2 linked regions of the Bradyrhizobium diazoefficiens genome follow. The protein of the gene in region 1 interacts with the protein of each later gene in a pairwise test. Links are inferred from orthologs where the notes say so. Each region holds a gene or a part of one and is shown on either strand. Other genes may lie near its edges.

The links.
Region 2: the proteins of gyrA (region 1) and gyrB interact in binary tests that used the Escherichia coli proteins (3 or more experiments, as listed by UniProt). The link is inferred for Bradyrhizobium diazoefficiens from one-to-one orthologs.

What each region holds. Positions count from the first base shown.
Region 1 is NZ_CP067100.1:4,019,589-4,030,878, reverse strand. The notes cover bases 756-4,001. They hold gyrA (DNA gyrase subunit A), read right to left. Parts: upstream 3,689-4,001; coding sequence 956-3,688; downstream 756-955. Other genes in these bases: JJB99_RS19090 (DUF2306 domain-containing protein), read right to left, coding at 3,857-4,001; JJB99_RS19100 (potassium transporter Kup), read left to right, coding at 756-911. Also shown: more of JJB99_RS19100, read left to right, coding at 1-755; more of JJB99_RS19090, read right to left, coding at 4,002-4,255; JJB99_RS19085 (single-stranded DNA-binding protein), read right to left, coding at 4,457-4,951; JJB99_RS19080 (outer membrane protein), read left to right, coding at 5,381-6,160; JJB99_RS19075 (outer membrane protein), read left to right, coding at 6,400-7,098; JJB99_RS19070 (outer membrane protein), read left to right, coding at 7,254-8,042; excinuclease ABC subunit UvrA, read left to right, coding at 8,365-11,290. UniProt on the Escherichia coli protein: A type II topoisomerase that negatively supercoils closed circular double-stranded (ds) DNA in an ATP-dependent manner to maintain chromosomes in an underwound state.
Region 2 is NZ_CP067100.1:2,990-20,115, reverse strand. Bases 12,837-15,899 are described here. They hold gyrB (DNA topoisomerase (ATP-hydrolyzing) subunit B), read right to left. Parts: upstream 15,555-15,899; coding sequence 13,119-15,554; downstream 12,837-13,118. Other genes in these bases: murA (UDP-N-acetylglucosamine 1-carboxyvinyltransferase), read right to left, coding at 12,837-12,851. Also shown: JJB99_RS00075 (SulP family inorganic anion transporter), read right to left, coding at 1-992; JJB99_RS00070 (phosphoribosylaminoimidazolesuccinocarboxamide synthase), read right to left, coding at 1,147-2,061; JJB99_RS00065 (pirin family protein), read right to left, coding at 2,125-3,042; JJB99_RS00060 (helix-turn-helix domain-containing protein), read left to right, coding at 3,271-4,335; JJB99_RS00055 (serine hydrolase domain-containing protein), read left to right, coding at 4,655-6,082; JJB99_RS00050 (MmgE/PrpD family protein), read right to left, coding at 6,301-7,668; JJB99_RS00045 (FUSC family protein), read left to right, coding at 7,783-8,898; JJB99_RS00040 (VOC family protein), read left to right, coding at 9,010-9,414; JJB99_RS00035 (DUF2867 domain-containing protein), read right to left, coding at 9,452-9,940; JJB99_RS00030 (MATE family efflux transporter), read right to left, coding at 9,937-11,331; more of murA, read right to left, coding at 11,556-12,836; DNA replication/repair protein RecF, read right to left, coding at 16,020-17,126. UniProt on the Escherichia coli protein: DNA gyrase negatively supercoils closed circular double-stranded DNA in an ATP-dependent manner to maintain chromosomes in an underwound state.

The sequences.
Region 1 (11,290 bases):
CGCGCATGCAGATCCGCCACACCACCAGCGCAGCGATCGGCCAGATCTACGTGCCGCTGGTCAACTGGCTGCTCGCTGCCGCCACGCTCGGCGCGGTGCTAAGCTTCGGCACCTCCGACGCGCTCGCCGGCGCCTACGGCATCGCGGTGTCGCTGCTGATGGCGATCACCACGTTGCTCGCAGCCCTGGTCGCGATCCAGTGGGGCTATTCGCCCTGGCTCGTGGTCGCGGTGAACGGCTTCTTCTTCGTGATCGACGTGATCTTCTTCTCGGCCAATTCGATCAAGCTGTTCGAGGGCGGCTGGTTTCCGCTGCTGCTCGCAGCCCTCGTCGCCTTCCTGATGCTGACCTGGCGCAGCGGCGTGAAGCTGGTCGAAGCAGCGCGCGGCAAGCTCCGTCAGCCCGAGGAAGACCTGATCGAGACGGCGGTCAACAAGTGCAATGCCAGGCTGCCCGGCGCGGCGGTATTTCTGGCGTCGGCGCCGAATGGCGTGCCGCTCGCGCTGACCCAGTTCGTCAAGCACAATCATGTCCTGCATGAGCGCATCGTCCTCGTCACGGTGCTGATCGAGGAGGTGCCGCACGTCCCCGACGAGGCACGCGCCGAGGTGATGGAGATCATCCCCGGCATCACCCGCGTGATCCTGCATTACGGTTTCATGCAGAACCCGACGATCTATGAGGGACTGACGCTCGCTTGCCGCCAGGGCAAGCTGCCCGGCATCGATCTCTCCGACACCACCTATTATGTCGGCCGCGAGACCATCATCCCGCGCGAGGACATTCCGGGCATGTGGGTCTGGCGCGAAGGCCTGTTCGCCTTCCTCCAGCGCAACGCCGAACGCTCCGCCGCGTTCTTCGGCGTGCCGACCAAGCAGGTTGTGGAGTTCGGCACGGAGCTGGAGATTTAGCGTCGCGAATGGCCAGGGGCGAATGGAATAGCCAACGCTACTCCCTATTCGCCATTCGCCCCGTTCCCGCTCTCCGCCTCTTCCGTGATGTGCTCGACCGACACCACGTGCTCGTCCTCGGCGGTGTCGAACACGATCACGCCTTGGGTCGAGCGGCCGGCGATGCGGATGCCTTCGACCGGGCAGCGGATCAGCTGGCCCTTGTCGGTGACCAGCATGATTTGATCAGCATCCTCCACGGGGAAGGACGCGACCAGGTTGCCGTTGCGGTTGTTGACGCTCATGGCGACGATGCCTTTGCCGCCACGCCCGGTGGTGCGGTACTCGTAGGACGAGGTCCGCTTGCCGTAGCCGTTGACGGAGACGGTCAGCACCACCTGCTCCTGCGCCGACATCTCGACATAGCGCTCCTGGGCGAGCTGGAAGCTGCCGGAGGTCTCCTCGGCCTCGGTGTCCACGGGCGCCTCTTCTGCCGTGGCTTCGCCGGCGACCGCGCGGCGCATCTTCAAATAGGCCGAGCGCTCGTCGGACGTGGTCTCGACGTGGCGCAGAATCGCCAGCGAGATCACCTTGTCGCCCTCACTGAGCGCAATGCCGCGCACGCCCATCGAGGTGCGCCCGGTGAACACGCGCACGTCGGGGACCGGGAAGCGGATGCACTGGCCGCCCGCGGCGGTCAGCAGCACGTCGTCGCGCTCAGTGCAGATCTGGACGTCGACGATCGCTTCGCCCTCGTCGAGCTTCATGGCGATGATGCCGGAGCGGCGGACGTCGACGAAGTCGGACAGCTTGTTGCGCCGGACGTTGCCGCCGGTCGTTGCGAACATCACGTCGAGCTGACCCCAGGTGGACTCATCCTCGGGCAGCGGCATGATGGTGGTGATGCGCTCGCCCTGCTCCAGCGGCAGGATATTGATCAGCGCCTTGCCGCGCGCATTCGGCGCAGCCATCGGCAGCCGCCAGACCTTTTCCTTGTAGACCTGGCCGCGCGAGGAGAAGAACAGCACCGGAGTATGAGTCGATGCGACAAAGAGCCGGCTGACGAAGTCCTCGTCGCGGGTCTGCATGCCGGCGCGGCCCTTGCCGCCGCGGCGCTGCGCCCGGTAGGCCGACAGCGGCACGCGCTTGACATAGCCGGCGTGCGAGACGGTGACGACCATGTCCTCGCGCTGGATCAGGTCCTCGTCCTCGACCTCGCCCTCCTGCTCCATGATCACGGTGCGGCGCGGGGTGGCGAATTCGGCCTTCACTTCGGCGAGCTCGGTCTTGATGATGTCGAGGATGCGGGCGCGCGAGTGCAGGATTGCGAGATACTCGCCGATCTCGCCGGCGAGCTTTGCCAGCTCTTCGCCGATTTCGTCGCGGCCGAGTGCGGTGAGGCGTGCCAGGCGCAGTTCCAGGATGGCCTTCGCCTGATCCAGCGACAGGCGGATGGTGCCATCCTCGTTGATCCGGTGACGGGGATCGTCGATCAGCGTGATGATGTCCTCGACGTCGCGGGCCGGCCAGTCGCGCGTCATCAGGGTGTCGCGCGCGGCGGCCGGCGTCGGCGATGTCCGGATCACCTTGATGATCTCGTCGATATTCGCGACCGCAATCGCAAGTCCGACCTGCTCATGCGCGCGCTCGCGCGCCTTGCGCAGCTTGTATTTGGTGCGGCGGGTGACGACCTGCTCGCGGAAGCCGACGAAGATCGTCAGCATGTCCTTCAGGTTCATCGTCTGCGGCCGGCCGCTGTCGAGCGCGACGGCGTTGACGCCGAAAGAAGTCTGCAGCGGCGTGAACTTGTAGAGCTGGTTCAGCACCACGTCGGGCACGGCATCGCGCTTGAGCTCGACGACGACGCGATAGCCGTCGCGGTCGGACTCGTCGCGCAAATCGGAGATGCCCTCGATTTTCTTTTCCTTATAGAGCTCTGCGATACGCTCGACCATCGTCGCCTTGTTCACCTGATACGGGATCTCGGTGATGACGATCGCCTCGCGCTCCTTGCGAATGGTCTCGAACTCGACCTTGCCGCGCATCACGATCGAGCCGCGGCCGAGATGATAGGCGCTGCGGATGCCCTGGCGCCCGAGGATGATGCCGCCGGTCGGAAAATCCGGACCCGGAATGATGTTGTTGAGTTCGTCGATGGTCAGCGACGGATTGTCGACCAGCGCCAGGCAGGCATCGATGACCTCGCCGAGATTGTGCGGCGGAATGTTGGTGGCCATACCCACGGCGATGCCGCCGGCGCCGTTGACCAGCAGGTTCGGGAACCGCGCCGGCAGAACCACCGGCTCCTTGGTCGAGCCGTCGTAATTGTCCTGGAAGTCGACCGTCTCGTTGTCGATATCGTCGAGCAGCTTGAGCGCGATCTTGGTCAGGCGCGACTCGGTGTAGCGCATCGCCGCCGGCGGATCGCCGTCGACCGAGCCGAAATTGCCCTGCCCGTCCACCAACAGTTCCCGCATCGAGAACGGCTGCGCCATGCGCACCAGCGCGTCGTAGATCGCCTGGTCGCCATGCGGATGGTACTGGCCCATGACGTCGCCGACGATGCCGGCCGACTTCTTGTGCTTCTTGTCGGGCGTGTAGCCTTCCTCGTTCATCGAGAACAGGATGCGGCGATGCACCGGCTTCAACCCGTCGCGTGCATCGGGCAGCGCGCGCGACACGATCACGCTCATGGCGTAATCGAGATAGGACTTCTTCATCTCCTCGTAGATCGAGACGGGGCGAATGTCCGAGGGTTGCGCCGGCTGGTCGCCGGGCTTGTTGTCGTCGTCAGCCAAGGGGAAATCCGGTGAGGGTTTATCTGGGAATCATATAGCGCATCGAGGCCCTGATAACCACCCTTGCAAGGGTGCGGGAAGCGGTTTTTCCGACTGTTTTTCCAGAGACTTACGCTCTCCGCACCACGGCCTGAAGCAGGTTCGAAATCGGCCCTTGCAAACGGCCCGTCACGCCCCGAAAATCACCCGGTGCATGATCCGCCCGGGCACAAGTGTGAACAGTCCCGCCACCACCAGCGCACCGGCAAATATGAAGATCATCATCCGCCGGTGATCGGCGATGCGATGGGTGTGCGCCCGCCACACCGCGAGCGGCAGCACGACGAGGGTGAAGATCGACAGCAGATGGATCGGGCCGAACGGTCCGACGACGCGGATGCCGTGGATCCAGAATGACGAGGCGGCCACCGCGATCATCAGGAGAACCCAGATCCAGCCGAGCGTCCGGTGCGGCAGCGTGCCCTTGGGGGCGGCGAATTGAACGAGGCCGAGCACGAAGGCCGCCATCGCGGCAAAGGCGTGCAGCGGGATCGCTGGAGCGGCCTCAAGCAGCGGCGCAAGACTCATGCGGTGCGTCCTCCGACCGGCGGGAGAGCCATGTAAATAGGATTAACATGAAGTTAATACCATTCACATCATCGCCCGTCAAAGGCTTGAGGCAGCACCTGAAGCAGGCCCGGAAAAGCCGAGCTCCACCAACCAATTGGTAAGAAATCCTGCCGCTTTGCGCGAGCACGTACCGTTCGAGGAGAGACGCCCCCGTAAGCGTCAGAACGGGATATCGTCATCCATGTCGCTGTTGCGGCCACCGCCGGTCGCGGCAACGGGACGGCGCGGCGCGCCACTGGCGGGACCCGAGGAGCCGAAATCGCCGCCCGGCTCGTCGCCGAAGCTGCCGCCTCCCCCGCCGCCGCGGCCGTCGAGCATCGTCAGGGTCGAGTTGAAGCCCTGGAGCACGACCTCTGTGGAGTACTTCTCGACGCCGCTCTGGTCGGTCCATTTGCGGGTCTGGAGTGCACCCTCGATGTAAACCTTGGCGCCCTTCTTCAGGTACTGCTCGGCGACCTTGCACAGCCCTTCATTGAAGATCACGACGCGGTGCCACTCGGTCTTTTCCTTGCGCTCGCCGCTGTTCTTGTCGCGCCAGGTCTCCGAGGTGGCGATGCTCAAATTCGCGATCGGCCGCCCGTCCTGGGTGCGGCGGATTTCCGGATCCTTGCCGAGATTTCCAACCAGAATGACCTTGTTGACGCTTCCCGCCATCGCCGCTCTCCACTCCAGATGCCACTGAATTTCAAAGGGCCGGCCCTCGCGCCGCGATGCCGCCCTATTGGCCGACCCTATACGCTCGGGCGGGCTGATCAGCCCGTCACCCCTCGGGTTATCCCCACATATAGCATCGACGCCGGCCTTGTTCCAGATTTGTTCCTGTACAAGGCAAACGATTGCTGGGCCACAGATCGCTGAAAAATGGCACGCTGTGGATGGAACCTTTTCGGGTTCCCGCCAACGACAAAAAACTCTTAACATTCATCAAGTTGGACCGAGTTCAAGCAGTTCGCGAGTGTGGCATTTCGGAGACGGACTCTGCCCGCGCTTCGGGCTAGGCTCGCCTCGGAATTGATTCATTTGGGCGTCGCGCCTGATCTTCCGCTTCGGGGACCCAGAAGCGGTGAAACTGGGGAGACTACAATGAAGAAAATTTTGTGCGGTGTAATCGGTGCAGTGACCTTGGGCCTGTCGGCTCCGGCAAGCGCGGCGGATCTCGCAGCGCGTCCCTACACCAAGGCTCCGGCGCCAGCCGTTGCTGCGATTTACGACTGGAGCGGCTTCTACATTGGCATCAATGGTGGTGGCGGCTCGGCTCACAAGTGCTGGGACTTCGTCTCGCCAGGCACCGGCGCACTGGTGCGCGAAGGCTGCCACAACGCCACAGGCGGCACGGTCGGCGGCCAGATCGGCTATCGCTGGCAATCGGCCAATTGGGTGTTCGGCTTGGAAGGCCAAGGCAACTGGGCCGACTTCAGGGGCGACAACGTCAGCACTGTCCTGTTCGCCACGGGTATCCGCAATCAGTCCAGGATCGACGCCTTCGGTCTGATCACCGGCCAAGTCGGTTACGCCTGGAACAACGTGCTCTTGTACGTCAAGGGCGGCGCCGCTGTGGTCGGCGATCGCTACCGCAGTTTCGACGTCCCGACCGGTCTGCTATTCGACAGCGCCAACGAGACTCGTTGGGGCGGCACGGTGGGCGCTGGCATCGAGTTCGGCTTCGCACCCAACTGGTCGGTCGGCTTCGAGTATGATCATCTCTTCCTCGGCAATCGCAACGTCACGATGACCGCCTCCGGCAACTTCCTGGGTTTCCCAGGCGGTGCCGCCACGCGCACCGACCGGATTGGCCAGGATGTCGATATCGGGCTGATTCGCGTGAACTATCGCTGGGGCGGCCCGGTGATCGCAAAGTACTGATCTTTGGTTCCAATCTCGATTTGAAAGGCCGGCCTCGCGCCGGCCTTTCTGCTGGGCGGTGCCTGCTTGGCGGTGCGACAATCTGTCAGCAATCATTACGTTTTGCGGCTGTTGTGGCTTTTGAGAGACACAACTTGCAGCTTTAGTGGTGTAAGCACGACGTCAGTTGGACCACGGCGTCCGATGCCCTTCTGCTCGCGGAAGGCAACATGAGAAACTGGGACTGGGACTACTTGAAAATGAAAAAGGTTTTGTTGGCTTCGGCCTGTTTGTTCGCTCTCGCCGCCCCGGCTTCGGCCGCCGATCTCGCGGCGCGCCCCTACACCAAGGCTCCGGTGGCTCCTGTCGCGGTCTACAACTGGACCGGCTTCTACCTCGGTATCGTCGGTGGCGGTGCCTGGGAAAACGCCTCGGGCGACCCGAAGATGAAGGGCGGCTTCGTCGGCGGCACCGCCGGCTACAACTGGCAGACCGGCAACGTCGTGTTCGGCCTGGAGGCCGACGGCGCCTGGGCTGACGTCAGCGCTTCGGCCACCGGTCCCGTCGCCGTGCCGGGCTTCGGCATTGTGTCCACGACCTTCAGCTCGAAGGCGGACGCGATGGGTACCGTGCGCGGCCGCATCGGCTACGCGGTCAACCAGGTGCTGTTCTACGGCACCGGTGGCTATGCCTGGATGGACAACAAGCTCAGCCTCAGCGCGCTGGGCGTGACCGTTTCCGATAGCAAGTGGCACTCCGGCTGGACCGTCGGCGCGGGCGTCGAAGCGTTCTTCGCTCCGCAGTGGTCGGTCAAGGGCGAGTACCTCTATCGCAGCTTCGGCAGCGAGAACTACTTCTCCAGCCTCGGTGCTCCCCTGGCGTCCGGCACGATCAGCTTCCACACCGTGCAGGTCGGCGTGAACTATCACTTCGGCGGCCCGGTCGTCGCCAAGTACTGAGCTGCAGTACTGATCTTCACGACCGACGTCATCGTCACGAAAGGCCGGCCTCGCGCCGGCCTTTTTGTTTTCGTGCGGCAGCGGACCGAATCGTCTGGGAGTCATGGGGTGCAGATCGCCTCAGGCAGAATGGCTCGTTGAGTTGGGGACGTGAAATGAAGGCATCGGCGCTGAAGACTTGCGCGCTGAAGACTTGCGCGCTGGCCGCGGTCAGCTTGTTTGCACTCGGTGCGGTCGCGCCGGCAGGTGCTGCCGATCTTCCGCTTTACGGCAAGGCGCCGGTGGTGGCGCCCGTGCTCGCCTTCGACTGGACGGGCGTCTATGTCGGCATCAATGGCGGCGGTGGCCTTGCGCATGCCTGCTGGAGTGTCGTCGCCGTCGCCGGCGTTCCCATCGACCCGGGCGTTGGCGAAGGCTGCCACAATGCAAGCGGCGGCACAGCAGGTGCCCAGCTCGGCTATCGCTGGCAGAAGGCGCACTGGGTGCTCGGCGTCGAAGCCCAGGGCAACTGGGCCGACTTCAAAGGCAGCAATGTCAGCTTCGCGCTGGCGCCGCTCAACAACCGGACCACGATCAACAGCTTTGGTCTGTTCACCGGCCAGCTCGGCTACACCGTGAACAGCCTGCTGTTCTACGGCAAGGCGGGCGCAGCCGTCGCGCACGACAGATACGACGAGTTCATTCCGAGCGTTGGCGTCGTATCCAACACGTTGAACCAGACCCGCTGGGGCTATAGCGCCGGCTTTGGCGTGGAATACGCCTTTGCGGAGAATTGGTCGGTCGGCGGCGAGTACGACCATCTGTTCCTTGGACATCACGGCGGCGACCTCGCCAGCGCGATCCTCGTCCCGCCCGTGCGCACCGAACGGATCGGGCAGGACGTCGATATCGGCCTGATCCGCGTCAACTATCGCTGGGGCGGCCCGGTCGTCGTCAAATACTGAGCCCCGGCTACGAATCCCCAAGGACTCCCCAGGTCCTGCTCACGTGCGGATTCCCCCAAGTCTGCACCCCAAGTCTGCACTCAACCGCGAACGAAGGGCCGGCCTCGCGCCGGCCCTTCGGCTGTTCCGGATGCCGCCGCTCCTGCCAGATGCCGCCAGCGCGCCAACAATCCGTTGACGATTCGCAAGTCCCACTGGAAATCCGTTCTCGTTCTTCCTACGTTCGCTGCCATACCCATCGGTGCCGATCCCGGTTCCGGCGAAGCGTGCCTCCAGCGTTGGCGCGGTCGCGCGCCCATGGGATTCCTTGAGGGCAACTCGGATGGATGAAGTGATCAAGGCGAAGCGCCAACAGCAGAACGCGGGCTCAAGCCTGCGCGCAATTACGATCCGTGGCGCGCGCGAGCACAACCTCAAGAACATCGACGTCGAGATTCCCCGCGACAAGCTGGTGGTGTTCACCGGCCTCTCCGGCTCCGGCAAATCCTCGCTCGCTTTTGACACCATCTACGCCGAGGGCCAGCGCCGCTACGTTGAATCGCTGTCGGCCTATGCCCGCCAGTTCCTGGAGATGATGCAGAAGCCTGACGTCGACCAGATCGACGGCCTGTCGCCGGCGATCTCGATCGAGCAGAAGACGACGTCCAAGAATCCGCGCTCCACCGTCGGCACCGTCACTGAAATTTACGACTACATGCGCCTGCTCTGGGCCCGCGTCGGCGTGCCCTATTCGCCGGCCACCGGCCTGCCGATCGAGAGCCAGACCGTGTCGCAGATGGTCGACCGCGTGCTGGCGCTGCCCGAAGGCACCCGCCTCTATTTGCTCGCCCCGGTCGTGCGCGGCCGCAAGGGCGAGTACCGCAAGGAGCTCGCCGAATGGCTCAAGAAGGGCTTTCAGCGCGTCAAGATCGACGGCACCTTCCACGAGCTGGCGGAAGCGCCTGTTCTCGACAAGAAATTCCCGCACGACATCGACGTCGTCGTCGACCGCATCGTGGTGCGCGCCGACATCGGCCAGCGCCTCGCCGAGAGCTTCGAGACCGCGCTGAAGCTCGCCGAAGGCCTGGCCGTGGTCGAGTTCGCTGACGCGCCCGCGGCCGCGGCCGCGGCGCCCGCTGAAGAGAAAAAGAAGACCGCAAAGATCCACGACAAGAGCGGCCCCGAGCGCATCCTGTTCTCGGAAAAATTCGCCTGCCCGGTCTCCGGCTTCACCATTCCCGAGATCGAGCCGCGCCTGTTCTCGTTCAACAACCCCTACGGCGCGTGTCCCGCCTGCGGCGGCCTCGGCGTCGAGCAGCATGTCGACGAGGATCTCGTCATCCCCGACAAGGAGATGACCTTGCGCAAGGGCGCGATCGCGCCCTGGGCCAAGTCGTCCTCGCCCTATTACGTGCAGACGCTGACCGCGCTCGGCAAGCACTACAAGTTCACGCTGGACACCAAGTGGAAGGACCTCGCGAAGAAGACGCGAGACGCGATCCTCTACGGCTCCGGCGAGGACGAGATCAAGTTCTCCTATGAGGACGGGGTGCGCTCCTACGATACCAAAAAGCCGTTCGAGGGAGTCATCACCAACATCAACCGCCGCTATCGCGAGACCGAGAGCGAGTGGGCGCGCGAGGAACTCGCAAAGTATTTCCACGACGTGCCCTGCGGCGCCTGCAACGGCTTCCGCCTCAAGCCCGAGGCGCTTTGCGTCAAGATCGGCGGCAAGCATATCGGCGAGATCTCGGAGCTATCGGTGAAAGGCGCCGGCGCCTGGTTCGAGACCGTGCCTGAGGCGCTGAACGCACAGCAGAACGAGATTGCCGGACGCATCCTGAAGGAGATCCGCGAGCGCCTGACCTTCCTGCTCGATGTCGGCCTCAACTATCTCACCCTCTCCCGCTCCTCCGGTACGTTGTCCGGCGGCGAGAGCCAGCGCATCCGCCTGGCGTCGCAGATCGGCTCGGGCCTGACTGGTGTGCTCTACGTGCTGGACGAGCCTTCGATCGGCCTGCACCAGCGCGACAACGCGCGCCTGCTCGACACGCTCAAGCGACTTCGCGACCTCGGCAACACCGTGGTCGTGGTCGAGCATGACGAGGACGCGATTCGCCTCGCCGACTACGTGCTCGACATCGGCCCCGGCGCCGGCATGCATGGCGGCCACATCGTCGCCGAGGGCACCCCGGCCGAGATCATGCGCAACCCGAAATCGCTGACCGGCAAATATCTCACCGGCGAGCTCGAGGTCGAGGTACCGGAGCGGCGCCCGCCGAACCATCGCCGCACCATCAAGGTGGTGAACGCGCGCGGCAATAACCTCAAGAATGTCACCGCCGAGATTCCGCTCGGCCTGTTCACCTGCGTCACCGGCGTCTCCGGCGGCGGCAAGTCGACGCTGCTGATCGACACGCTCTATCGCGCCATCGCCCGCAAGCTGAACAACGCCAGCGAAGGCGCCGCCCCGCACGACCGCATCGAAGGCCTCGAGCACATCGACAAGATCATCGACATCGACCAGTCGCCGATCGGCCGCACCCCGCGCTCGAATCCTGCAACCTATACCGGCGCCTTCACGCCGATCCGCGAATGGTTCGCCGGCCTGCCCGAGGCCAAGGCGCGCGGCTACGAGCCCGGCCGCTTCTCCTTCAACGTCAAGGGCGGCCGCTGCGAGGCCTGCCAGGGCGACGGCGTCATCAAGATCGAGATGCACTTTTTGCCCGACGTCTACGTCACCTGCGACGTCTGCAAGGGCAAGCGCTACAACCGCGAGACGCTCGAAGTCCTGTTCAAGGGCAAGTCCATCGCCGACGTGCTCGACATGACCGTCGAGGAGGCCGCCGAGTTCTTCAAGGCGGTGCCGCGCGTGCGCGAGACCTTCCAGACCCTGCACCGCGTCGGCCTCGACTACATCCATGTCGGCCAGCAGGCGACCACGCTGTCCGGCGGCGAAGCCCAGCGCGTCAAGCTCGCCAAGGAATTGTCCAAGCGCGCCACCGGCCGCACGCTCTACATCCTGGACGAGCCGACCACCGGCTTGCACTTCCACGACGTCAAGAAGCTCTTGGAGGTGCTGCACGAGCTGGTCGCGCAGGGCAACACCGTCGTCGTCATCGAGCACAATCTCGAAGTCATCAAGACCGCCGACTGGGTCATCGACCTCGGCCCCGAAGGCGGCGACGGCGGCGGCGAGATCGTCGCCTGGGGCCCGCCGGAAGACATCGCGAAAGCGCCGCGGAGCTACACGGGCAAATTCCTGGAGC
Region 2 (17,126 bases), 4.0 Mb from region 1 along the record:
CCGGCATAGCCGCCGAGCACGCCGGTCAGCATGTTGGCGGTGCCGGTGACGTTGAGCTCGCGCTCGAGATTGGCCTCGCGATGCACGGCCACCTCGATTCCCGTCGTGTTGAACAGCGTGCTGGACGCGGTCACGAAAATGACGGCGACGAGATTGCCGAGCAAATCAGGCACGGCGAACCAGGGATAGTGGATCAATCCATCGACGTGCCAGGGCACCATGAACGCCGCTTGCGGCGGCGGTTGGAAGGTCCAGCCCAGCGCACGGGCCTCTGTAAGCGAGACGCCCGTGATCCAGAACGCCAGATGCGCGGTGAGCACGCCCCCGATCAGGATGATCGGCAGCCCGAACGGGCCGCGCGAGCGATGCCAGGTCAGGTAGAGCACCAGCGCCATGGCGCAGGCGGCGCCCAGCTCCGACAGTGCGATGCCGTTGGCGAGGCGCGTCAGCGTCGCGAACTCCACGGGATGGTCGGTGATCACCCGGATCGCGCCCATGAGGATAAGCAGTCCGGTGGCGCCGAGGAAGCCGCCGACCACGGGATAGGGTACGTAGCGGATGGCGCGGCCCATCCGCGTCAGGCCCAATCCGCACAGCGCCACGCCGGTCAGCACCGTCGACAGGCCGAGCGTGATCAGGACCGGCGAGAGCAGCGGCGCGCCCGGATTGGCCGCCACGACCCGTTCGACCAGCGAGGCCGCCAGAATGCCCGTCACCGCGGCGGTCGAGCTGTCGGGAGCGGCAATCGCGAACGGCAGGGAGCTGCCGAGCGCCACGATGGCGGCCAGCACGGCGGAGCTGATGAAGGTCGCCGCGATCCCGTAGGCCAGAAAGGGCGAGAGTGGGCCGGCGAAGATCAGCAGGGCGTAGGAGAGACCGAAGGTGACGGTCAGGACGCTCGCCGCGGCTCCACCCAAGATATCATTCAGCGCACGCTTGACGGACGGACTGACCCCCGTGACCGGATCGAAGCCAATTGCTGGGTCTGTCACCCCGTGACACTCGCTCATGAATATTCCCGTCCGAGACGTAGACGAACGCGAGCGTAGCGCAACAGGATTCTTGCAACTATGAAGTATCCGACAGTTTTGTCGCTGCGGTGGGAATGCGGCCCGCGGGACGTGAATGGCCGGTCAAGCGGCCGGGCTAGATCTTGAGCTCTTTCCCCGTCACGCGTCGATACGCTTCCAGATACCGCTTGCTGGTGGCTTCCACCACGCTCGCCGGCAGCGGCGGGGGCGGGGCCTCGCCGTTCCAGCGGCCGGCGTGGCGCTCGAGGTCGAGATAGTCGCGCAAGGGTTGCTTGTCGAAGCTGGCCTGCGGCTGGCCGGGCTTGTAGGCGTCGACCGCCCAGAAGCGCGACGAATCCGGCGTCATCACTTCGTCGATCAGGATGATGCGGCCGTCCTTGTCGCGGCCGAATTCGAATTTGGTGTCGGCGATGATGATGCCCTGCTCGCGCGCGAGCTCCTCGCCGAGCGTGTAGATCGCGCGCGTCATGCTCTCGAGCGTGTAGGCGACCTCGTCGCCGACCACCTCGCGCATCTTCGCGATGGTGATGTTCTCGTCGTGGCCGCTCTCGGCCTTGGTCGCCGGGCTGAAGATCGAGGGCTCCAGCTTCTCGCTCTCGACGAGGCCGGCTTTCAGCTTCTCGCCCGCGAGCGTGCCGGAGCTAGCATATTCCTTCCAGGCCGAGCCTGAGAGATAGCCGCGTATCACGCATTCGATCGGAAACACGGTGGTGCGGCGCGACAGCATGGCGCGGCCGAGAATCTCGGCGCGGTGCGGCTTCAGGGCCGGCACGGCCGCGATGATCTCGTCGGTGTCGGCACTGATCATGTGATGCGGCACGACGCCTTCGAGCTCATTGAACCAGTACGCGCTGATTTGCGTGAGCACCGCGCCCTTCATCGGGATGGTCTCGCCCATCACGACGTCGAAGGCGCTGATACGGTCGGTGGTGACGAGCAGCAGGCGGTCGTCGTCGACGGCGTAGATATCGCGCACCTTGCCGCGGCCGATCTTGGGCAGCGGCAGGTTGCTGGAGAGCATGATGGTCATCGGCAAAGCTTTCGGGCAAGTCATCCGGCCGCGCCTGATGACACGGCCGGAAACCGGATTAGCCTATTCCGGCAGCGGAATGAACTCATGTTCCTGCGGAACCGCGGCGAAGCGACCGGTTTTCCAGTCCTGCTTGGCCTGCTCGATCCGCTCCTTGCTGGAGGAGACGAAATTCCACCAGATGTGGCGCGGCCCCTCCAGCGCATCGCCGCCGAGAAACATCATCCGCGTCGCCTTCAGCGCCTTCACGGTGATGCGGTCGCCGGGCCGGAAGATCAGGAGGCGCGGTCCTTCATAGCGCTCGCCCGCAATCTCGACCTCGCCGTCGACGACGTAGATCGCGCGCTCCTCGTGATCGGGGTCGAGCGGCACGCTCGCGCCCGCAACGGCCGTGACCTCGGCGTAGAACCAGGGCGACACCATCGAGACCGGCGAGGCGATGCCGAACGACGAGCCCGCGATCACCCGCGCGGTGAAATCGCGCTCGGAGATCATCGGCAAATCGCCCGCCGCATAGTGCTGGAATGACGGCGCGATCTCTTCCGAGCCGGCCGGCAAAGCGATCCAGCTTTGCAGGCCCAGCATCTTCTGGCCCGTGGCGCGCTGCGCGTCCGGCGTGCGCTCGGAATGGGCGATGCCGCGCCCGGCCGTCATCAAATTCATTGCGCCGGGCGCGATCTCCTGGACGTTGCCTTCGCTGTCGCGATGCATGATCGCGCCGTCGAACAGATAGGTGACGGTGGCGAGCCCGATATGCGGGTGCGGCCGCACGTCCATGCCCTTGCCGGAGACGAACTGCACCGGCCCGAAATGGTCGAAGAAAATGAAGGGCCCGACCATCTGCCGCTTGCCATGCGGCAGCGCGCGGCGCACCGCGAACCCATCGCCGAGATCGCGCGTGCGCGGGACAATGACGAGATCGAGCGCATCGCAGGACATGGGATCGCCGAGCACGGGATCGTTGGAGGGTTGCCAGCTCATGATGGGACTCCTTCTGAATTTCGCCGATCGTAGCAGGAATTACCGTCGTCGTCGCGACAAAGGCCGACCCATACTCCGCTGTCATTCCCCGCCTAGTGCGCAATTGCGCACTGGCCGGGCGATGACAGTTGAGGGCGGGGCGCTAGCCGCCGCGCAGACGGTCCTTGAAAAAAAGTGTCTGACGAACGATGTTCGGCTGTTTTCAACCGCGACCGATCGCATCGCCCGATGACTTTTGCTGCAATGGAACTTGCCCTGCGTGCCGCGACCGTGGCGCTGCTGCTGATGCTGGCGGCCTCGTTGCTGCGCGACTTCCGCCATAGCGTGGCGGGACGCCTCACCATTGCGCTGGCGCTGGGGACGATCGCGCACGCCGTCACTTCGGAGATCGGCTCGACCGCGCCGGTCTCGATATGGCGTGCGCCGCTGATCGCGCTGTCGACCGGCGATGCCGTGGTGCTGTGGCTGTTCACCCGCGCGTTGCTTGACGATTCATTCGTGCTGCGCTGGTGGCACGCGCTGATCTGGGCGGCGGTCTCGGCCTACAGTTTGGTCAGTTGCCTGTGGATCGCGCCGGCGGTCCACGGCCGTCCGGCGATTATCGTGGTCAATCTGCTGGCGCTTTGCTTCATCCTGCTGGCGATAGCCCAGACCGTTACTTCCTGGTCGGCCGATCTGGTCGAGCGCCGGCGCAATGTGCGGGTATTCATCGTCAGTGCAGCCTTGCTCTATGGCGGCGTTAATGTGCTGCTGCAGATATCGATATGGGGCCGGGATAACGCCGCGATCGCCAATGTCGCGAACGCGGCCGTTCTCGCCGGTCTCGTCGCCGCGATCTGCTATGCGATGATGCAGGTCAATACCGCGGATTTGTTTCCGGCGCCAGTCGAAGCCGCGGCAAACCTTCCCCCCCCTGCCGCCGTTGCCGCGGATTCCGGCGCGGATCAGAAGCTGGTCGATGCGCTGATGCGGCTGATGGCTGACGAGCGCATCTATCGCCACGACAACATTACTATCGGCACGCTCGCCACGAAGCTTGGAATTCCCGAATACCGGCTGCGGCGGCTGATCAACCAGCGGCTCGGCTACCGCAACTTCAATGTGTTCTTGAACAACCACCGGATCGAGGAAGCCAAAGCGGCGCTGGCCGATCCCACCCAGGCCGAGGTTCCCGTCATCACCATCGCGATGGACGCCGGCTTTCAGTCCCTCGGCCCGTTCAACCGCGCCTTCAAGGCGGTGACCGGCGTGACGCCGACAGAATATCGGCGGCTGAAGGTGAATGCGGCGTGACGGTCCTTAACCTCTCCCCGCTTGCGGGGAGAGGTCGAATTCGATCGCACATCGAATTCGGGTGAGGGGGTACAGGTCTCACGGTGATCTCGTTCGCGGAGAGAGGCCCCTCACCCCGACCCTCTCCCCGTAAGAACGGGGAGAGGGAGTAGACCCCATCGCCGTCGGGGCCAAATTCCAAGGACCTGAAAGAACTGAGTTTTTTCAGAATCGATGAGCCCGATCTGCTTTCAGCTAGGCCGATTTCCAAATCCGGCGAGCGCGCGTCGCCCGCATCCGGTCTGTTCTCCCGCATTCGCCCCATAGCCGGAGAAAGCCTGTGACCCGCCGCCGCAAAATCCTCCTCCTCAGCACTGCCATTGCCTGTACCGGCCTCGCCTTCGGTGCCGCGCGGGCGCGTGACGTGCCCAAGGTTGCCACCGGCTTCATCGCCCACACGCTCTGTTCGGAGATCTTCGTCTCCGGCCTCGATCCCCAGCGCGACCTCGCCGAAACCATCGATGCGATGCCGGGTGCGAGTCTTCTGACCTGGGCGATGGATTTTCGGGCCGATCGCGCCCGCAAGGATGTCACGGTGAGCCTGTTCGGCATCGGCCGCAGCCATGCCATCTATCGCCAGGGGCTCGGTTGCACGCTCGAGCACGGCCAGGGGGTCGCCGACGCCGCGTTGCCACCTGACGACAAGCAGCCGGCGTTGCTCTCTGAAATCGCCGGCCCTGATATCGTCGCCCCGCAAAGTGAAGGCCTGGCTGCCGCGCTCGACCGCGCCTTCGCCGAGCCCGCGCAGCCACCTTATCGGCGCACCCGCGCGATCGTCGTCATGAAGGCCGGCCGCATCATCGCCGAGCGCTACGCCGACGGTGTCGGGCCGGAGACCCAACTGCTCGGCTTCTCCATGACCAAGTCGGTGATCTCGGCGCTGACAGGCATTCTCGTGCGCCAGGGCAAGCTGAAGCTCGACGGACCCGCGCCAATTGCCGCCTGGCAAAATCCCGATGATCCGCGCCATGCCATCACTGTCGACCAGTTGCTGCGTCACACCGCCGGCATTGCGCTCGGAAGTTCGTTGCAGGCCTCGCTCGGCTCCGTGCTCGAACCGGTCAACACCATGAAATACGCCAAGGACGATATGGCGAGCTTTGCCGAACGCGCGCCGCTTGCGACGGCCCCAGGCACGGCATGGAATTATCACGACGGCAATTTCCTCATTCTTGCGCATCTGCTGCGTGAGGTCGCCGGCGGCAAGCCCAGCGATGCGCTTGCTTTCGCGCGCCGCGAATTGTTTGGCCCGCTTGGCATGCGCCACGTCACGCTCCAGCTCGATGCCTCAGGCACGATCGAGGGCTCCGGCGAGATGCTGGCCTCCGCGCGCGACTGGGCGCGCTTCGGCCAGTTCTACCTCAACGATGGCGTCGCCGGCGGCAAGCGCATCCTGCCCGAAGGTTGGGTGAACTATTCCGCGACGGCCACGCCAAATGCCTGGGTCGGCATCGGCGCCGGCTTCTGGACCAATCAGGGCGACAGCTTTGGCGCAAACTTCCGTATCGAGCACGGCTGGCCCCGCGATGCGTTCTTCGCCAAAGGCACGATCGGGCAGTACACCATCGTGATTCCGTCGGAGAAGCTGGTGATCGTGCGGATGGGCCGCTCGCCGAACTGGCCGCCGGAAGCCGACGGCGTGTTCGATCTGGTGCGGGATGTGATTGCGGCAACGCGCGAGAAGGGGAAGCTGGCGGGGATGAATTGACGGCGGAAGCACTTGCCCTCCCCTGGAGGGGGAGGGTCGATCGCGCGCAGCGCGAGCGGGGTGGGGTGATCTCTCCACACGGGCGCTGTTGGAGATGGAGAGACCGTCACCCCACCCCGCTACGCATTTCGCTTCGCGGCATGCGTAGCGACCCACGGGCGAGCTACGCTCGTCCCGGATCCCTCCAGGGAGGGTAAGCAGCGCGCTGTGGCGCTGGTCTATCTCCCCAACTCCGTCGCCTGCGCCACGCGGTCGAATCGCTCCAGCGTCATGATCGCATCGGCAAATTTCTCCGCCCGCGCGTTCAGCACTGGGCGCGCCAGGGTCAAAAATTTCTGCTGCATGGCCTGCGTATCCGGGAAAGATGTCGGCTCTCCCGAGGGATCGGCGTAGAGCCGCTCATGCACGCCGTCATCCGTCGTGATGCTGACGCGGGCGCCAAACGGATGGCTGCGGCCGATCTCGAGCCGGTCGTCCTGCACCACGTCGAACTTGTCGGCGAGCGCGTCGATCGCGGCATCGCCGAGGCGGCGATAGTCATCCCAGCCGAACGAGCCCTGGTCGAGGGCGAGGGCACCGGTGAAGAACATCGAGAACTGCCCGCCGACGATCGAGCGCGGATGCCGCTTGGTGGCGGCATCGCCGGTCAGCGTGATGCCGTTGCGATGCAGGCCGATCTCGACGCGCTTGACCTGGTCGGGCGTCAGATTGTGCTCGCGCCGCATCGCGATCAACGCGTCGATCGCGGCATGGGTGTAGCGGCAGCTCGGATAAGGTTTGACGCCGATCTTCATGGTCTCGTAGGTCTTGCCGAGCTCGGCGACCGCCTTGTCCGGATGCGCATCGTCGGTGTAGCCGGCGAGCAGGCCGTGCTTGCCCTCGACCGATTCCGTCGATCCCACGAAATCGTTGCGCGCCAATGTGGCGGCAATCACGCCGTTCATCGCGGCGGCGCCGACTTGGTAGCGCTTGTTCCAGGCGCCGTTGACCAGAAACTGCAGCGAGCCCGCGGCCTGGCTGCCGGAGACGCCGAACGCGGCGATGATCTGCTTCTCGCTGAGGCCGAACAGCTTGCCGGCCGCCGCAGCCGCGCCATAGGTGCCGGCGGTCGCGGTCGGATGGAAGCCGCGCGCATAATGCGAGGTCGGATCGAGCGCGTTGCCGAGCCGGCAGCACACTTCATAACCCGCGACGATCGCGGTTAGCACGTCGCGGCCCGAGGCGCCGACCATCTCGCCGACGGCGAAGGCGGCCGGGACCACCGGTGCGCTCGGATGCAGCGAGGAATCGGCGTGCGTATCATCGAAGTCGAGGGAATGGCCGAGCGCGCCGTTGAGGAGGGCGGCGACCGCCGGCGTCCAGGTCTTGGTATCGCCGAACACGGTGGAGCGGCCCTTGCTGTCGAGCGCGAGCGCCTCCAGCATCTTCAGGATCGAAGGGGTCGATTCCGCCTCACTGCGGGCCCGGATGGCGCTGCCGAGGAAGTCCAGCGTCAGCACCTTGGCGCGATCGAGCACCTGTGCCGGAATATCCGGGTATTTCAGATTGATGACATAGGCGGCGAGCGTTGCGGTTTCGTGGGCCATCGTGTTTCCTCGTTTTGGCGCGCAGGTTAGGCGGGCTGATTTGGCCTTTCAAGCGGCCGTGGGGCCGCGGGCACCAGCCATGCTTTGGCTTGACGAGGATCGGGACATTCGACGATGGCATTCGCAGGGAAGGTGTTCGATCGGCTCCGGTCGCGGCGGACGCAACTGGGGCTGGCGATCCGGGTCACGGTGGCCGCGACCGCGGCCTATGCGATCGCCACCGCGCTGCATCTGCTATTGCCACTCTGGGCGGTCCTGACTTCGCTGATCGTGACCCAGATGAGCGTCGGCCGCTCGCTGAAGGCGACGCGCGACTACATGCTCGGCACCATCGGCGGCGCGATCTATGGCGGCGCCATCGCGATCCTGATCCCCTATTCCAGCGAGGCCGGCCTGCTCGGCCTGCTGGTGCTCTCGGTCGCTCCGCTCGCGTTCATCGCCGCGGTCAATCCGAGCCTCAGCGCCGCCACGGTCACGGCCGTGATCGTGCTGCTGGTGCCGACCATGCATCATTCCGATCCCATGACCTCGGCGATCGATCGCGTCAGCGAGGTCGGCGTCGGGGCCGTTACCGGCCTGCTCGTCTCGTTCCTGGTGCTGCCCTCGCGCGCGGTGCGGCAGATCCGTGCCAGCGCAGCCAGGCTGCTCGAGCTGATCGCGGACGCTTTCACCGAGCTGCTCGCAGGCCTCACGCGCGGCCGCGACAACGACGCGCTGCACCGGATCCAGGACGGCATCGGCACCGCAATGGTCGGCATGAATGCCATCGGCGCCGAAGCCGAGCGTGAGCGCGCCGCGCGGCTGTCGAGCGGCCCCGATACCGGCCCGCTGCTGCGCACGGTGCTGCGGCTTCGCCATGACGTCGTGATGATCGGCCGCTCCACCGTGGTGCCGCTGCCGGCCGAAGTGCAGACGCGGCTTGCCGGGCCGCTGATGGAGGTCTCCACCGTGATCGCATGCTTCCTGCGTTCGGCCGCCGCGGCGTTGCGCGAGGGCGCGGGCGCGCCGCCGATCCATCCCGTCCACGTCGCGCTCCAGCACTACGCGGAGGCGGTCGCCGCCGTGCGCCAGGACGGCCTGATCCGCGGCCAGCCCGCCGACACAGCCGAACGCTTCTTCGCGCTCGGGTTCTCGCTGGAGCAGATGCACCAGAATCTCTGCGATCTCGACCGCGTGGTGGGCGAATGGTCGGAGGCGTCGGGGGGCAAGCCTGCGCGTGTGGCGGAGTGAGCCAAATGGGTGTCCTCTTAACATCGGCTTTCGCGGACGAAGCGAGTACGTTCGGCTGCGTCTTGTGTCGCAGTACTGGTAGGCAAACTTAAGACGAAGAAAGGGAAGGCCATGTTGGAGAACGCGAAGGTGGCAGCCCGGCTTCCGGCCAAAGACCTGAACCGCGCGCGAGCGTTTTACTCCGAGAAACTCGGACTTGAGCCGGTTGAAGAGCGTCCGGGCGGACTCCACTACGTCTGCGCCGGCGGCGAGTTTGCGCTATTCGTCTCAGCCGGAATGCAATCCGGCACGCACACGCAGATGGGTTGGGAAGTCGAGGATCTCGAAGCAACCGTGCGTGAGCTTCGCGCCCGGGGAGTCCACTTTGAGGAGTACGACCTGCCCGGCCTGAAGACCGTCGACGGAATTGCGGAGATCGCCGGGAATTATCCCAGCAAGGGCGTTGGTGAGCGGGGTGTCTGGTTCCGCGACAGCGAAGGCAACTTGCTGGGAATCGGGCAGCCGGTGCGGACTTGATGGGACGGCCGCGACCTGGAACGGTTGACGGACAGCGTCATCGCACCGGCTCCGCGATGTCTCCCATCATGCTGCGGGTCACGAGCTTGTGGAACGGTATGATCAGCGCGAGATAGGCCCGCCCGAGCAGATTGTTGGTCCGCACCAACGTGGTCAATGTCACCCGCCGGTCCGCTGTGTCGCCGGCGACATCAACCACGACGCGGAAATCGAGATGGTAGTCGTCAAAACCGGCGATCAGCCGCTCCGGTGTTTCGCTCAGCACCGGAAATAGGCCGATCATCCCGTGCGGAGCCGGAGCGCCTTCGCCCGATGTCTTCAGTCCGAAGGGTTTCACCAGGATGTTGCGCAAGCGCGTCAGCGCATCGATCCAGCGCGGCCCGTGCAGCATCATTCGGGTGCAGGCCTCGCGGGCACTCAATTGCCTCGGGCCGAGCTCGACACGAAATGCGTCGATGAACTGCGCGCCTGATAGCACCGTGCCGACATCGACATCGGGAGTGATTTCGCGAACCGGTCCTGTCATCCCCCCAGTCTGCGCGCCAGCATGCGGAAGCGCAAGATCAGGAGGCCCGCATAGACGAACGATCCGATCGACAGCCCGATCCAGACGCCGACCGCGCCGAGATTGGCGTGGAAGGCCAGCATCCAGGCGATCGGGAAGCCGATGCACCAATAGCCGATCGCCGCGAACACCAGTGTCATCCTGGTGTCATTGATGCCGCGCAGCGCGCCGCCCATGATGGTCTGGAGCGCGTCCGCAATGAAAAAGGTCGCGCCGACCAGCAGCAGGGTCGCGGTCAGCTCGACCGTCGGCGCGCTGGCCTCGCTGCTGCCGAAGAACAGCCGCCCGAGCTGATAGCGCCCGAGGATGATCCCGATGGTCAACGCCGCGACGAAAGCGATGCCGAGCACGGCAGCGACGACGCCCGCACGTCTGACGCCGATCATGTCGTCACGGCCGAAGGCGTGGCCGACCCGCACCGTCGCGGCCATGCCGATGCCGAGCGGCACCATGAACAGCACGGCGGTGACCTGGAGCGCGATCTGGTGCGCGGCGAGCGCCGTGGTCGAGATCAGCCCCATCAGCAGCGCCGCCGATGAGAACAGGCCGTATTCGAGCAGCAGCGAGAACGAGATCGGCGCGCCGATCCCGATCAGCTGGCGCATCAAGGGCCAGTCGATCCTCCAGAGATGGGCGAGCGGATGATAATCCGCGAACGGCTTGCGCCATGCAGCGATGGCGAGCGTGGCGACGAAGGTGCCGAGATTGACCAGCGTGGTCGCCAGCCCGGCGCCGAACAGGCCGAGCTCGGGCAGGCCGAACAGGCCGTGGATCAGGCAATAGACCAGTGCGGCATTGACCGGGATCGCCGCAACGGTGATCCACAGCGGCGCCTGTGGCCGGTTCACCGCGCTCATCATGCTGCGCAGCGCGACGAAGCCGAGCGCCGGCGCGATGCCCCAGGCGAGGCCATTCAGATAATGCTGCGCCAGCGCGGCGGACTGCGGCGCCTGTCCGAGCGCAATCAGGATCTGCTTGCCATAGAGCGGCGAGGCTATCATCGGCAGCGAGATCGGCAGCGCGACCCACAACCCGACGCGCAAGGCGCGGCGCACGCGCCTGACATCTCCGGCGCCGAACGCCTGCGCGGCCAGCGGCGACACCGCCGACATCAGGCCGAGCCCGAAGGTGAAGCTGACGAAATAAACCGTATGCGCCAGCGCGGCCGCTGCGACCGCGCTCTCGCCGAGGTGGCCGATCATCGCGAGATCGGTCGTGATCATCGCGATCTGCCCGAGCTGCGTCAGCATCATCGGCACGGCCAGCCGCAGCGTCTCGGCGAATTCCAGCGCGAGATGGTTTTGCGGCACGCCGGCTTGCGGCTGCGGCTGATGTTGCATGGTATCGAGCATGGCGGCTGCCATAGCACAGCCGCACGTCGAAAACATGGCCCTGCTCTCGTGTCCCGGACGCGCGAAGCGCGAGCCGGGACCCAGAAGCCATGGACACCAATGTCGCGGTATGGGCCCCGGCTCAGCAGCGCATCACTGACGTGCTGTGCTGCGTCCGGGGCACGAGATCAATGTGCGGAGCGCTATGCCATCTTCTTCCGCAAGGGGAGAACGGAAGAGCCGTCTCAGCCCTTCCTCTCAGGCACCCGCTTGATCTTCGCGCCCAGCGCGTTGAGGCGCTCCTCGATGCGCTCGTAGCCGCGCTCGATCTGGTCGGCGTTGTTGATCGTGGATGTCCCCTCGGCGCAGACGGCGGCGAGCAGCATCGCCATGCCGGCGCGGATGTCGGGCGAGATCATCGATGCGCCGCGCAGGCGGCTGGGGCCGGCGATGATGGCGCGATGCGGATCGCAGAGCACGATACGCGCCCCCATCGCGATCAGCTTGTCGACGAAGAACATTCGCGATTCGAACATCTTCTCGAACATCAGGATCACGCCCTCGCATTGCGTGGCGGTGACGATCGCGATCGACATCAGGTCGGCCGGGAAGGCGGGCCATGGCTGGTCCTCCAGCTTGGGCACGTGGCCGCCGAAATCGTCCTGGATCTTCAATGTTTGATTGGAGGGCACGATGAGATCATCGCCCTCGACGCGGCAGACGATGCCGAGCCGCTCGAAACCCATGCGGATCGAGCGCAGATGCTCGACGCCGGCACGCACAATACCAATCTGCGAGCGCGTCACCGCGGCAAGCCCGATCAGCGAGCCGACCTCGATATGGTCGGGCTGGATCCGGTAGCTCGCCCCGCCCAGCGTCGCCGGCCCATGGATGATCATGGTGTTGGTGCCGATGCCCTCGATCCTGGCGCCGAGCGCGACCAGGAAATGGGCGAGGTCCTGCACATGCGGCTCGGAGGCGGCGTTGCGCAAATAGGTGACGCCATCGGCGGCGACCGCCGCCACCAGCGCGTTCTCGGTCGCGGTGACGCTGGGCTCGTCCAGGAACACGTCCGCGCCGGTCAGCTTGGGGCAGCGGAATTCCAGCCGGTCGGTCGCAGTGACTTTTGCGCCGAGCTGCTCCAGCGCCAGCATATGCGTGTCCAGCCGGCGCCGGCCGATGACGTCGCCGCCGGGCGGCGGCAGCATCAATTCGCCGCAGCGGGCCAGCAGGGGACCGGCGAGCAGGATCGAGGCGCGGATGCGCACGCACAGTTCGGGGTCGAGATCGGCGGCGCGGATGCTCTTGGCGTGGATGTGAAGCGTATTGCGCTCGGTCCATTCTGCCGCCGCGCCGACCGAGCGGATCAGCTCGACCAGCGTCTCGGTGTCGCGGATCCGCGGCACGTTCTCAAGCGTCACCGGATGCTCGGTGAGCAGGGCCGCCGCGATGATCGGCAGTGCCGCATTCTTGTTGCCGGACGGTTCGATCGAGCCCGAGAGCCGGTGACCGCCCTCGACGATGTATTGGATGGGCGCCACTGAGGTCTCTCCGTCCTGGTACGGTTGGGGCGGGCTGCTTCGGAAGCGGAAAATACAGAGAAACGAGTGCGGTAGCAATTCGACCTTGATGGCTGCCACGAAGGAGGTGTGCTCCCTCCCCGCTTGCAGGCGAGGGCGGGGGAGAGGGTGCTTCCGCAGTGGGATTGTCGAAATCTCCGGACAGTATCCTCGCGAAGAGAGAGTCCTCACCCGCCGCGCTCTGCGAGCGCGTCGGCCTGTCCCGCAAGCGGGAGAGGCGAGCAAGCCTCAGATATCGATCGTTGCGCTCAGCGAATGTTCCTGGATGAAGTCGCGGCGCGGCTCGACCACGTCGCCCATCAGCTTGGTGAAGATGTCGTCGGCCTCGTCCACCTCCTTGACCTTCACCTGCAAAAGCGACCGCGCCTCGGTGTCGAGCGTGGTCTCCCAGAGCTGCTCCGGGTTCATCTCGCCGAGACCTTTGTAGCGCTGCAGGGCGATGCCCTTGCGCCCGAAGTCGGTGGCCGCCTCGAACAGATCGACCGGGCCGTGGACCACGTGCTCGGTGTCCTTCCGCCGCAGCTTGCCGGAGCGGGCGTAGACGTCCTGGAGCTTGGTCGTGAACTCGTCGAGCTTGCGGGCCTCGGCCGAGCCGAGCAGCGCATCGTCGATCATGGCCGCTTCCTTGACGCCGCGCACGGTGCGCTCGAACAGGAAGCCCTGGCCCTCGACGAACTGGCCGACCCAGCCGCGCTCGACTTCCTCGGCCTGGCTGTCCAGCCGGCTCGCGATGTACTGCGCGGCTGCGGCGGCCTTCTCGGGATTGCCGTAGATCGCCTTGTTCAGCACGCCGGTGATGGCGGCCTGCTCGATCACCTTGCGATTGTAGCGGCTGTGCAAATTGCGCAGGATGCTGCGGACCACGCGGGCGTCGTCGACCAGCTGGCGCAGGTCGCGGCCGGAACGATCGCCGCCGGTGCCGGGGATGTACACGCAATCGTCGAGCCCGGCGTCGATCAGATAATCTTCCAGCGCCCGCTCGTCCTTCAGATATTGCTCGGACTTGCCGCGCGCGACCTTATAGAGCGGCGGCTGGGCGATATAGAGATAGCCGCCGTCGATGATGTCGGGCATCTGCCGGTAGAAGAAGGTGAGCAGCAGTGTGCGGATATGGGCGCCGTCGACATCGGCGTCCGTCATCACGATGATCTTGTGATAGCGCAGCTTGTCGATCGAGAACTCGTCGCCGATACCGGTGCCGAGTGCGGTGATCAGAGTGCCGATCTGCTCGCTTTTCAACATCGTGTCTGGACGAACGCGTTCGACGTTGAGGATCTTGCCGCGCAGCGGCAGCACCGCCTGGAATTCGCGGTTGCGGCCCTGCTTGGCGCTGCCGCCTGCGGAATCGCCCTCGACGATGAAGAGTTCGGACTTGGCCGGATCCTTCTCCTGGCAGTCGGCAAGCTTGCCGGGCAGCGAGGAGACCGAGAGCGGGCTCTTGCGGGTCAGCTCACGCGCCTTTCGCGCAGCCTCACGCGCGGCGGCGGCCTGGATCACCTTGCCGACGATCATCTTGGCTTCGCTCGGATGTTCCTCGAACCAGGCCTGGAGCGCCTCGTTGAGGACGTTCTCGACCACGGGACGCACTTCCGAGGACACCAGCTTGTCCTTGGTCTGCGACGAGAATTTCGGATCGGGCACCTTCACCGACAGCACGGCGGTGAGGCCTTCACGGCAGTCGTCGCCGGTCAGCGCGATCTTTTCCTTCTTCGCATTGGCCTCGGCATAGCCGTTGACCTGGCGCGTCAGCGCGCCGCGGAAGCCGGCGAGATGGGTGCCGCCGTCGCGCTGCGGGATGTTGTTGGTGAAGCACAGCACGTTCTCATGATAGCTGTCGTTCCACCACAGCGCGGCCTCGACGCCGATGCCGTTGGCCTCCGATCGCACCATGATCGGCGCCGGTACCAGCGCCTTCTTGTTGCGGTCGAGATATCTGACGAATTCCTCGACGCCGCCGGAATAGTACATCTCCTCGCGCTTCTCGACCGCGTGACGCATGTCGGAAAGGGCGATGTTGACGCCGGAATTGAGGAAGGCGAGCTCGCGCAGTCGGTGCTCGAGCGTGGCGAAATCATACTCGATGTTCTTGAAGGTCTCGGACGAGGCCAGGAACGTCACCTCGGTGCCGCGCTTGCCGGGCGCGTCGCCGACGACCCTGAGCGGTGCCACGGCATCGCCATGGGCGAACTCGATGTAGTGCTCCTTGTCGTCGCGCCAGATCCGCAAGCCCAGCTTGCTCGACAGCGCGTTGACGACGGAGACGCCGACGCCGTGCAGGCCGCCGGAGACCTTGTAGGAGTTCTGGTCGAATTTTCCGCCGGCATGGAGCTGGGTCATGATGACCTCGGCCGCCGAGATGCCTTCGCCCTTGTGGATGTCGACCGGAATGCCGCGGCCGTCGTCGCGCACGGTGACGGAATTGTCGGCGTTGAGGATCACGTCGACGCGCGTGGCGTGGCCCGCCAGCGCCTCGTCGATGGCGTTGTCGACGACCTCGTACACCATGTGGTGCAGGCCCGAGCCGTCGTCGGTGTCGCCGATATACATGCCCGGGCGCTTGCGCACGGCATCGAGGCCCTTGAGCACGCGGATCGATTCCGCCCCGTAATCGCTCGGATTTGAGGGCTCGTTTTCGGCAGGCGTCTGCCGAGCAGGTTCTGTCATGAGAGGCCTTCGAGATGTCGCCCGAATCAGCCGCGCAAAAGGCGCTGATTTGCAGGCTATTTGTGCCACGAAAGAGAGATTGCGCCTAGCGCAAAGTATCCCCTCGCAACCCTTTGAGGAGATAGGGTTTTTAGGCCGATTTTCAAGGCTTTTGAAAGCCGATTCCGGACGTCGGGAAAAGCGCGATTCGGTCGGCATTTCCGATCTTCAAAGGCCGGGATTTTGCTGGTTCCAGGAGCACCTCCAGACGCCCTGGAAAGGCCCCCGTGCAGCTTGCGAGAAGAGCGAGGCCGCACACGAACGCCCGCCATCGTGCCGGGATTTTCGCCCCGAGCCTTACCGTCCCGCATCTTGCAGGGATATCGCGCGTGATGTCATTGCGCGATTTGCGAGCGGCTGCGACAGCGTCGGTGCGGCCTCACAGGGCTAGTCGCCGCGGAAAACGGCCGGGTTCAATGGCGCCGTCTAGCGCCGGGCCGAGACTTGTCCGCTCTCGACGTCAAAGACTTCGCCGCCCGCGCCGATCTCGGTGAAGGCGGCCGGATCCGCACCGGTCAGCCAGACCTGCGCGCCGAGCCTGTGCAGTTCGCCAAACAGCGCCGCGCGCCGGTTCGGATCGAGATGGGCAACGACCTCGTCGAGCAGCAGCAGCGGCACGATGCCGGTCATCTCGGCGACCAGGCTCGCATGCGCCAGCACGAGGCCGATCAGCAGCGCCTTCTGTTCGCCGGTCGAGGCATCGCGCGCCGGCATGCTTTTCGGCGCATAGACGACCTGGAGATCGGTCAGATGCGGGCCGTCGGTGGTGCGGCCGGCGATCGCATCGCGCGGCCGGTTGTCGCGCAGGATCTGGCGGTAGCGGTCCTCGACCGAAGTCGCGGTCTCGTCGAGCAGTGCATTCTCCATCCAGCCGTCGAGCGCGATTCTAGCCGACGGAAACGCGGAGGCCTGCGCGCGTGCGTTGAGCATGCCGGTCAGCCGCGCCGCGGTCTGGCCGCGCGTTGCGGCGACCGCCACCGCAAGCTCGGCGGTCTCGCGCTCGATCGCGTCACACCAATGATCGTCGTAATTGCGGGTCTCGAGCAGGCGGTTGCGCGAGCGCAGCGAGCGTTCCAGCGCGTTGATGCGGCTGGAATGCTCGCTGTCGATCGCGAGCACCAGGCGGTCGAAGAACCGCCGCCGCTCGGAGGCTGCGCCCATGAACAGCCCGTCCATCGCCGGCGTCAGCCACACCATGCGGATATGATCGCCGAACGATGCTGCCGAGTTGACCGGCTCGCGATCGATGCGGCAGCGCCGGTTCACCGTGCTGTCGGCGCGCGGCGGATCGATGCCGGTGCCGAGCGTCGCCAGCCCCAGCGCGCCCTCGACCTGCGCCGACACCGCCCAGGAGCCGTCGCCCTGGTTGTCGGCAACATCTTCGAGCGTGGCGCGCCGCAAGCCGCGCCCCGGCGACAGGAACGAGATCGCCTCGATGCAATTGGTCTTGCCGGCCCCGTTTGGCCCGACCAGCGCCACCATGTCAGCCGCCGTCTCGAGCCCGGCCGCCCGATAATTGCGAAAATGCGTCAG